DNA from 4 places in the Abyssisolibacter sp. ZYX002 genome. Region 1 is predicted to be linked to each of the others. Evidence: predicted binding sites of a transcription regulator. Region 1 holds the regulator's gene; each other region holds the start of a gene.
The links. Region 1 encodes Rex, which represses fermentation and respiration genes when NADH is low (regulators of the CRP and FNR family bind a similar motif). Its sites were predicted from a motif close to ATTGTTAANNNNTTAACAAT; they were not measured.
Positions count from the first base shown of each region.

Region 2: P3X86_RS11130 (L-threonine 3-dehydrogenase) is a predicted target of Rex. The motif match lies at 1,333-1,352, and genes of this name have one in related genera.
Region 3: P3X86_RS00760 (CD0519/CD1768 family membrane protein) is a predicted target of Rex. The motif match lies at 993-1,012, and genes of this name have one in related genera.
Region 4: adhE (bifunctional acetaldehyde-CoA/alcohol dehydrogenase) is a predicted target of Rex. The motif match lies at 1,322-1,341, and genes of this name have one in related genera.

Region 1 covers NZ_JARMXH010000010.1:27,477-29,691, reverse strand. The annotation lists gene P3X86_RS18860 (ABC-F family ATP-binding cassette domain-containing protein) at 1-539, opposite strand, end outside; gene P3X86_RS18855 (redox-sensing transcriptional repressor Rex) at 1,134-1,778, shown strand; gene P3X86_RS18850 (Asp23/Gls24 family envelope stress response protein) at 1,863-2,215, shown strand, end outside.
Region 2 covers NZ_JARMXH010000003.1:231,718-233,932, reverse strand. The annotation lists gene P3X86_RS11135 (flavodoxin family protein) at 1-135, shown strand, start outside; gene P3X86_RS11130 (L-threonine 3-dehydrogenase) at 306-1,256, opposite strand; gene P3X86_RS11125 (HAD family hydrolase) at 1,641-2,215, opposite strand, start outside.
Region 3 covers NZ_JARMXH010000001.1:170,090-172,304, forward strand. The annotation lists gene rpsD (30S ribosomal protein S4) at 61-654, shown strand; gene P3X86_RS00760 (CD0519/CD1768 family membrane protein) at 1,068-2,215, shown strand, end outside.
Region 4 covers NZ_JARMXH010000002.1:311,861-314,075, forward strand. The annotation lists gene adhE (bifunctional acetaldehyde-CoA/alcohol dehydrogenase) at 1-1,211, opposite strand, end outside; gene P3X86_RS07450 (PEP/pyruvate-binding domain-containing protein) at 1,877-2,215, opposite strand, start outside.

The sequences.
Region 1 (2,215 bases):
AATTTTGCGAGATATACTCTAGTTTTTTGTCCTCCACTAAGCTGGTTTATTGGTTTATAAAAATCACTACTATTAAAACCTAAACCAACCAAAACACCTTTAATTTGACTGTCGTATCCATATCCATTACTTTTCTCAAATTCATCAGTGAGCTTAGAGTATTTGTCAAGAAGCTTTTCAAATTCTTTAGAATCGTGATCCTGACTTTTTTCACTTATTTCATTTTCTAGGGATCTAAGTGTTTTCTCAAGTTCAATGACAGGTTTAAATATTTCAAGTAACTCATCATAAATATTCTTAGAACTATCTACGCTAGTGTGTTGCTTCATATAACCTATTTTTGATGTTTTAGATGTATATATTTGACCATCATCACTTGAAATTTTACCAGTCAATATATTAAACAATGTAGATTTACCAGCACCATTAATACCAATAAGGCCAATTTTCTCACCAGCATTAATAGAAAAAGTGACGTTATCTAAAATTTTGTCAGTTACATAAGTTTTGCTTATATTAGTACATGATAATACAATCATGATGTCCTCCTAAAACTAAAGCTTAAAATTCAGTGTTTCAACTTATATAATACATTAATATTAGTGTATTATGCAAATATAGAGCTTAAATTAAACAATTTTTAGTAAGATTATAGAAAAAACAATATATTAGTTGCCTTGAATTTGATTTTTTACTAAAATGTGGAGAGAACGCAATTTGCTTCTACTCTGAAAATAATATTTCATATTAAATTTTAATTTTTTTTAATATTCATATAGAAAACGTATAAGAATTGTATTATAATATGATGTAACTTAGATTATTTGATATTTGTAGATAGAAAGCAATGGACTGGTAACAGTAGTTTACATTGATATAATTTTGACAAGTGAATGATTATTATTTATTCATGCTGATTACATTGATATTATCACGAAACTACAATAAAATAGATAATATGCTTTGTCTAGTCATGAAGAAATATCATCAAAAAGATTGACTAAAACGTAAAGATTGTTTTATAATTAACACAAAAGTGTAAATAATTTAGTAATTTCATGATGATGTTAGTATTTTATTTCCTATTTTATATAAACTATAAAATAAGTGATAAAAGTAGAGAGGGATATTTTATGGCTAAAAACAATAAAGTTTCTATGGCGGTTGTTAGGAGATTACCTAAATATTACAGGTATTTATCAGACTTGAAAGAAAAGGATATTATGAGAATATCTTCTGGAGAGTTGAGTAAACTAACAGGATTTACCGCTTCACAAATTAGGCAAGATTTGAACAATTTTGGAGGTTTTGGACAACAAGGCTATGGATACAACGTAGAAGATCTCCATAGTCAACTTGGTAAAATATTAGGTCTAGATAGGACTTACGAAACTATTTTGATAGGGGCAGGTAACTTAGGTCAAGCAATAGCAAATTACAAAGGGTTTTTATCAGCAGGTTTTAGAGTAACTGCTTTATTTGACAAAAACCCAAAAATGATAGGTCTAAACATTAGAGGGATAAAGATTCATGATATAGATGAACTTGAAAGCTATATCGAAGCTAACAACATTGAAATAGGTATAATATGTACTCCTAAAGAAGGAAGTCAGGAGATAGCAGATATACTGGCAAATAATGGTGTAAAAGGTATTTGGAATTTTGCACCGACTGATTTAAAAGTGCCAGAAGGTGTAGTTATAGAGAATGTTCATTTAAACGAAAGTTTGTTTACACTATCATTTTTGATGAAGAACAGTGACCAAGGAGCTCTTTAAAGCTCCTTTAGGTTGTTTCAAAACTAGTGGATTTTGACTAAAGAAATTCAGTTTGAGACAACCTTTTTATTTAAGGAGGATACAATGAAGGTATTTGCATTAGTTGGTAAGAGTGGCACAGGAAAAAGCTATAAAGCTATGCTGGTGGCAAAAAAACATAACATACAATATATTATAGATGATGGATTATTAATTAAAGGAAATAAAATAATTACAGGTGTATCCGCAAAGAGTGAGAGCACAAAGATAAGTGCAACAAAAAGAGCTGTTTTTTTAGATGAAGACCATAAAGTAAGTGTACTAGATGCGCTGAGAATACAGCATCCAAAGAAACTACTAATATTAGGAACATCAATAAAAATGGTAAATAAAATAGCAGCTGCATTACACTTAGATAAGATAGATGAATTTATAGATATAAACGAAATATCTACAAA
Region 2 (2,215 bases), on a different contig from region 1:
AAGTCTTTTAGTCTACCACCTTATTTTGCTATAATGGAAACTGCTAACGATAAAGATGCTATTAAAAAAGTAGAAAACATATACCAAAGAGCAAGATTATTTGCACAAAATATTGAAAATGAATTGGTTAAGTAAAGTATATCAGCTTAACTATGTGAGCCATTTGCTTACTTAGTTGAGCTTTTCTGTTTTTAACTCATCATATAAAAAATTTATCTGGTTTTTCTCAACTTTTCAAGCCTGACCCCATTTTGCCCACAAAAAATAACGAGTCATACTCAGAGCATGACCCGAAATCTATTCTTCTATAAATTCAATTTAATCTTTAATTTGTCTAACATATCCTTAGTCATAGAATCTAAATTATATTTAGGATCCCAACCCCATTCAGCTCTAGCAGCTGAATCATCTAATGAATCTGGCCAAGAATTTGCTATGTTTTGCAATACTGAATTCACATCGTAATTCATTGTGAAATCAGGTATTATCTTTTTAATAGAACTATATATATCTTCTGGACAGAAGCTCATTGACGCTATGTTGAAAGCATTTCTGTGTATAAGCTTGCTAGGATCTGCTTCCATTAAGTTAACTATTGCATCTAAAGCATCTGGCATGTACATCATATCCATGTAAGTATTTTTATCAAGTGGACATGTGAACTTCTTCTCTTTTAATGCCTCATAATAAATATGAACTGCATAGTCAGTCGTTCCTCCACCTGGTAGAGTTTCGTATGATATTAGTCCTGGGAATCTTACCCCTCTTGTGTCTACTCCAAACCTTTTATAATAATAATCACATAAAAGTTCTCCAGCTACTTTTGTAACTCCATACATAGTGGTTGGTCTTTGAATTGTGTCTTGTGGTGTATTAACCTTTGGAGTATCAGGACCAAAAGCTGCTATTGAACTAGGTGTAAATACTCCGCACCCCTCTTCTCTAGCTACTTCTAAGATATTGAATAATCCACCCATATTTACATTGTATGCTGCTGATGGTTTATTTTCTCCCACTGCTGATAATATAGCTGCTAGGTGTACTACCCAATCAACGTTATGTTTTTTTACAGCTTGAAAAATCTGATTAGGATCTGTAACATCAACTTGCTCATATAATCCATGTGTAGTAACGTTTTCACTTCTACCACTAGCAATTACATTATTTTCTCCGTAAACATCTCTTAATTTAACAACTAGTTCTGATCCTATTTGACCCAAAGCACCTGTCACTAAAACTTTTTTCAAAAAAGACACCTCCTAAATTGTAAATACATTTCTTTAATACTAGTACAAATTTAGTCGTTTATATATTGCATATTCATTGTAATTTATTGTAGAAAAATTGTCAATCAATAATTACCAATAAATTTAATAAATTTACACTTTGTTAACAGAAATGCATGTTTTTTTGCCTAAAACCAAAACAAAGCCTAATAAACCAAGACTTTGTTAGTATACATAAATCTAATTTTATACACTTACCCTTAAAGATAAATGACATTGTCAATAACTCTAACTCGCAGAGTAAAGTGTTTTATTTATGCCTAACTCTATATTCTTTATTTCTCTATCAAAAGAATATAATAGATAGAAACATAAATCAAGTACAATAACACATTATTAAGAAAATAAAATATCTTATATTTTCTCTTTTGCAAGAATTTCTAAATCATAATAATTTGTTATATAGCTTTGAACTAAATTCGTTATCTTTTCAGTATTATGAATTGAAAGTTCTTCTTTTACACCATATACTTTCATGCCTGCTCTAGTTCCAGCTAGAACTCCTGCATATGTGTCTTCAAATACGATACACTCATCAGGCTTAACTTCTAGTGATGCTGCAACTTTAAGAAATACATCTGGATTTGGTTTTCCTTTGCCAGCTTCACAAGATGTTATTAATATATCAAAGTGATCTAATACATCATTAGATATTAGGACTGCTTGAGCAAGTTCTCTAGAATTACTTGTTCCTATCCCCATCTTTATACCGTTCTCTTTTAAATAGTTTATAAAATCTCTTGCACCTTCTCTTAATCTTACTTCATTACTATAATACTCAAGAGCTAATTTATTCCACTCTTCTTTTATTTCATCTACTGACTCTTCTAACCCAAATCTGTCTTTGAAATATACAGCTGTTTCAGTAAAACTCATTCCTTCAATATCATCAATTAAATCTGTTGGTATATCATGCAGCCTATCTTTTA
Region 3 (2,215 bases), on a different contig from region 1:
AATCACATCTAGGCATAGAAAAATACCGCGGCAAGTATTTATTATACGGAGGTAGTTAATATGGCAAGAATGAAAGGACCACGTTTTAAGCAATGTAGAAGACTTGGTTTAAACGTATGTGGTCACCCAAAAGCAATGAAGCGCGCTGGTAATGGAACTAGCAGAGCTGATAGAAAGCTATCAAGCTATGGCTTACAACTTTTGGAAAAACAAAGACTAAGAGGATATTACGAGGTGCTTGAAAAGCAGTTTAGAAAATATGTTGACAAAGCAGCTAAATCTGACGGAATTACTGGTGACGTTTTAATCCAAAGCTTAGAGTGTAGATTAGATAATCTTGTATACAGAGCAGGATTAGGTAACTCTATACGTCAAGCTCGTCAAATGGTAACTCACGGACATATTCTTGTAAACGGCCGTAAGGTTGATATTCCATCATATGATGTGAAACCAGGAGATGTTATTAGCTTAAGAGAGAAATCTAGAAAGAATTCAATGTTCGTTGAAAACTTCCAAGAAGGTGGATTCAACTTAGATTACATTGAAAAAGATATAGATGGATTCAGTGCTAAGCTAATAAGAGTACCTGAAAGAGATATAGTGCCGATAGAAATAGAAGAGCAACTTATTGTTGAATTCTACTCTCGTAAATAATGCCTATTTAATAGTCTGCTTAACAATAAGCAGACTATTTTTTATATTGCTTGAAATGGCAAGATATTGTGTAGGGATTTGCTTATTATGATAATTGTAATTCAAAGTACAAGTTAAAAAAAAGTAACATTTTAACTAGAAGAGAAAGTTAAAGCAGAATACCGTTGTAGACATAATCATAAGCATAGTTATATAAATAATTATTAAATATAATTAAAAAACTAAATGTTGCAATATACAGTCAATATCAATTATAATATATTATTGTGGGAATAGAGAAAACTAAGGTTGATTAGGGCCTTATTGTTTTTTGGTTATAAGATGTTATTTATTAGTAAAATGTTAAAAAGTTAACAAACATAACGAACCTAACAGTAAATTAACTAGTATGTATAACAGCAAAGGAGGTTTTCATGGAAAAAGTAATTAGAAAAAATAAAAAATATAAATCTATTCTGGACACGCTATTATTCTTAAGTATTATGATTTTTTTCTTTGGTTATGTTGGTATGACTATGGGTGTTGCAAATATGTTTTCAACGATTATGGAGACGGCATATGATTTATTAGTAAAGACGGTATTATATATAATGGGGATAGCTGTTCTAGCTGGAGCATTTGGTAAATTAGCTACAGAGTTTGGAATTGTAAGGATATTAAACAAGTTGTTTTCTCGTATAATGAGACCTATATTCAATTTACCAGGAGTAGCATTTATGGGTATTATAACTACATATTTATCAGACAATCCTGCAATAATATCACTTGCGAAGGATAAAAAATATTTGAGCTATTTTAATGAAGAAGAAGTACCATGCTTATGCAATATAGGAACAGCATTTGGTATGGGATTAATAGTTACTACGTTTATGATAGGAAAAGGTTTTTTTAAAGAAGCTATGGTTGGTAACGTAGGGGCATTTATAGGAAGTATAGTAAGTGTTAGATTGATGTCACGTAAAACTAAGAAGGCATTGAGAAATGGATACAAGGTAGAAACTCCTAAGAAACAAATTAAGGGAATGGATACTATGTTGGAAGAAAATGATGGTACATTTTTTGAAAGATTCTTAAGTGCTTTCCTAGAGGGTGGAAAGCTAGGGGTAGATATAGGACTTAGTATTATACCAGGTGTACTTGTTATATGTACAGTAATAATGATGCTAACGTTTGGACCAGCAGATCCATCGGTAGGGTACCAAGGTCTTGCATCTGAAGGTGTTAGATTGTTACCTAAGCTAGGAGAATACTTATCGCCAATAATTAAACCTTTATTTGGTTTCACTAGTCCAGAGGCGATAGCTTTCCCGATAACATCATTAGGAGCAGTAGGAGCAGCACTAAGTTTAATACCATCGTTCTTGAAAAATGGTTTTATAAGTGGAAATGATATAGCAGTGTTTACAGCAATGGGGATGTGTTGGAGTGGATTTTTAAGTACACATGTTTCAATGTTAGATACATTAGGATATAGAGGATTGATATCAAAAGCAATATCAAGCCATTTTGTAGGCGGCTTAATAGCAGGAATATCAGCACATTTTATTATGGTAATATTGAA
Region 4 (2,215 bases), on a different contig from region 1:
CCAATAGCACCTTGTGATGAAGGCATATTTATTATTGTACGTCCTGTCTTCATAGCAGCACCAAATTTATCGATTCTATCTCTTGAAATATTTATATCAGTATACAACACCGAAGTATGTCCAAATCCTCCATTCTCTACTAATATAACAGCCTTTTTTAATGCTTCATCAAATGAATTAGCCTTATACATAGCTAATATTGGAGATAATTTTTCATGTGCAAATGGTTCTTTCAAATCTGTAGATTCTACTTCACCAATTAAAACCTTAGTAGCTTCAGGCACATTTATGCCAGCCATTTTAGCTATTTTATGAGCAGATTGTCCCACTATATCAGCATTTAAAGTTCCATCTATTAATATTATCTTTCTTACTTTATCTAGTTCATCTTTAGCTAATATATATGCCCCTTTAGCTAAAAACTCTGCTTTAACTTCATTATATATACTGTCCATTACAATTACAGATTGCTCTGAAGCACATATAACACCATTGTCAAAGCTTTTTGATAGAAGTATCGAACTTACAGCCATTTTTATATGAGCAGTATCATCGATTATTGCAGGAGTGTTTCCAGCTCCAACTCCTATAGCTGGCTTTCCTGATGAATAAGCAGCTTTAACCATGCCTGGTCCACCTGTTGCTAATATCATATCACTTTCAGCCATTACAACTTTAGACATTTCTATAGATGGCTTATCTATCCATCCTATTATCCCTTTAGGTGCACCTGCTTTAACTGCTGCTTCTAAAACTATTTTTGCTGCTTCTATGGTAGCTCTTTTAGCTCTTGGATGAGGAGAAAAAATTATACCATTTCTAGTTTTTAAGCAAATAAGGGCTTTAAATATTGCTGTAGATGTCGGATTTGTAGTAGGTACAATAGCAGCTACAACTCCTATAGGTTCAGCTATTTTAGCTATACCAAACGCACAGTCCCTTTCTATCACACCACAAGTTTTGGTTGCTCTGTATTGATTATATATATATTCAGAAGCAAAATGATTCTTTATCACTTTATCTTCAACAATTCCCATTCCTGTTTCTTCAAAAGCTAATTTAGCTAGCTTTATTCTAGAATTATTTGCTGCTATAGCAGCTGCTCTAAATATCTTATCTACCTTTTTTTGAGGAAAAGTAGAAAACTCTTTTTGTGCTTTTTTAATTTCATCAATTTTCTTCCTTAATTCTTTAACATTAGTTACTGGCATATTATATCACCTCAACTTTATTTTTTAGTCTAGAAAATCTTATATTTTACTATATACAACTAAGAAAGTTGATTCTAATATCTAAGTTATTAGAAAATTTCTTTGTTTTGTGTGTTAATTATATAACAATGTTTTTTTGTTTGCAAGTATTTTTTTATTGTATATTAATCTATTTTTTACAAAATAATACTTTTATTATTTTTTGTTAACATTAGATATTTACAATAATAATTTACTCAAATTAAGTTCCAATCTCTATTTGCAGTGTTTATTGTATACAATATGTAGTGATTATTATGCTATTTTTGGTTAATATTTTAACAATTTCTTAAAACTTTTTTTATCATACATTCACTTAATCGTATCATTTTGATATAAATTAACTTTTAAGGTCTATATAAATATAAACTATTAGCTTTCTTTAATATTTTTTTAATTCACATACTTGCAGATAACCTGTGTATAATTACAAAGTACGTGCTCTTTTGTCAGTAAATATTGAAAATCTTAGTATATCATGAACTCAGATATAGACTCTATGTGGTGATTATTGACGCTTACTATAAATAATAAGTAACAGCACTAGAAACTTATATAAATAAACATAAAAAACCCATCATAGGCGTTCATACCTAAAACGGGCTAGATAAACGAATAACAACAAGCTATAAGACATCTTGTACCTTATACTCTCTTAATTCACTAGTATCTTCTATTATCCGTACAATACCACTTGAACCATCAACCTCTAACAAATCCCCATCCTTAATAATCTTCTGTACGTTACTGATCCCACTCACACAAGGAATACCATACTCCCTAGCAATAATAGCACCATGCTGGAGAGGGCCTCCAACTTCAAGTACAACACCCGCTGCATTGACAAATATGGGCGTCCATGCAGGTTCTGTTGCCCTAGTGACTAGAATTTCTCCTAGCTCTAACGCTTTCTCATAAGGTGAATGTAATACCTTAGCTCTTCCTCTTACGATTCCTGGTGCAAT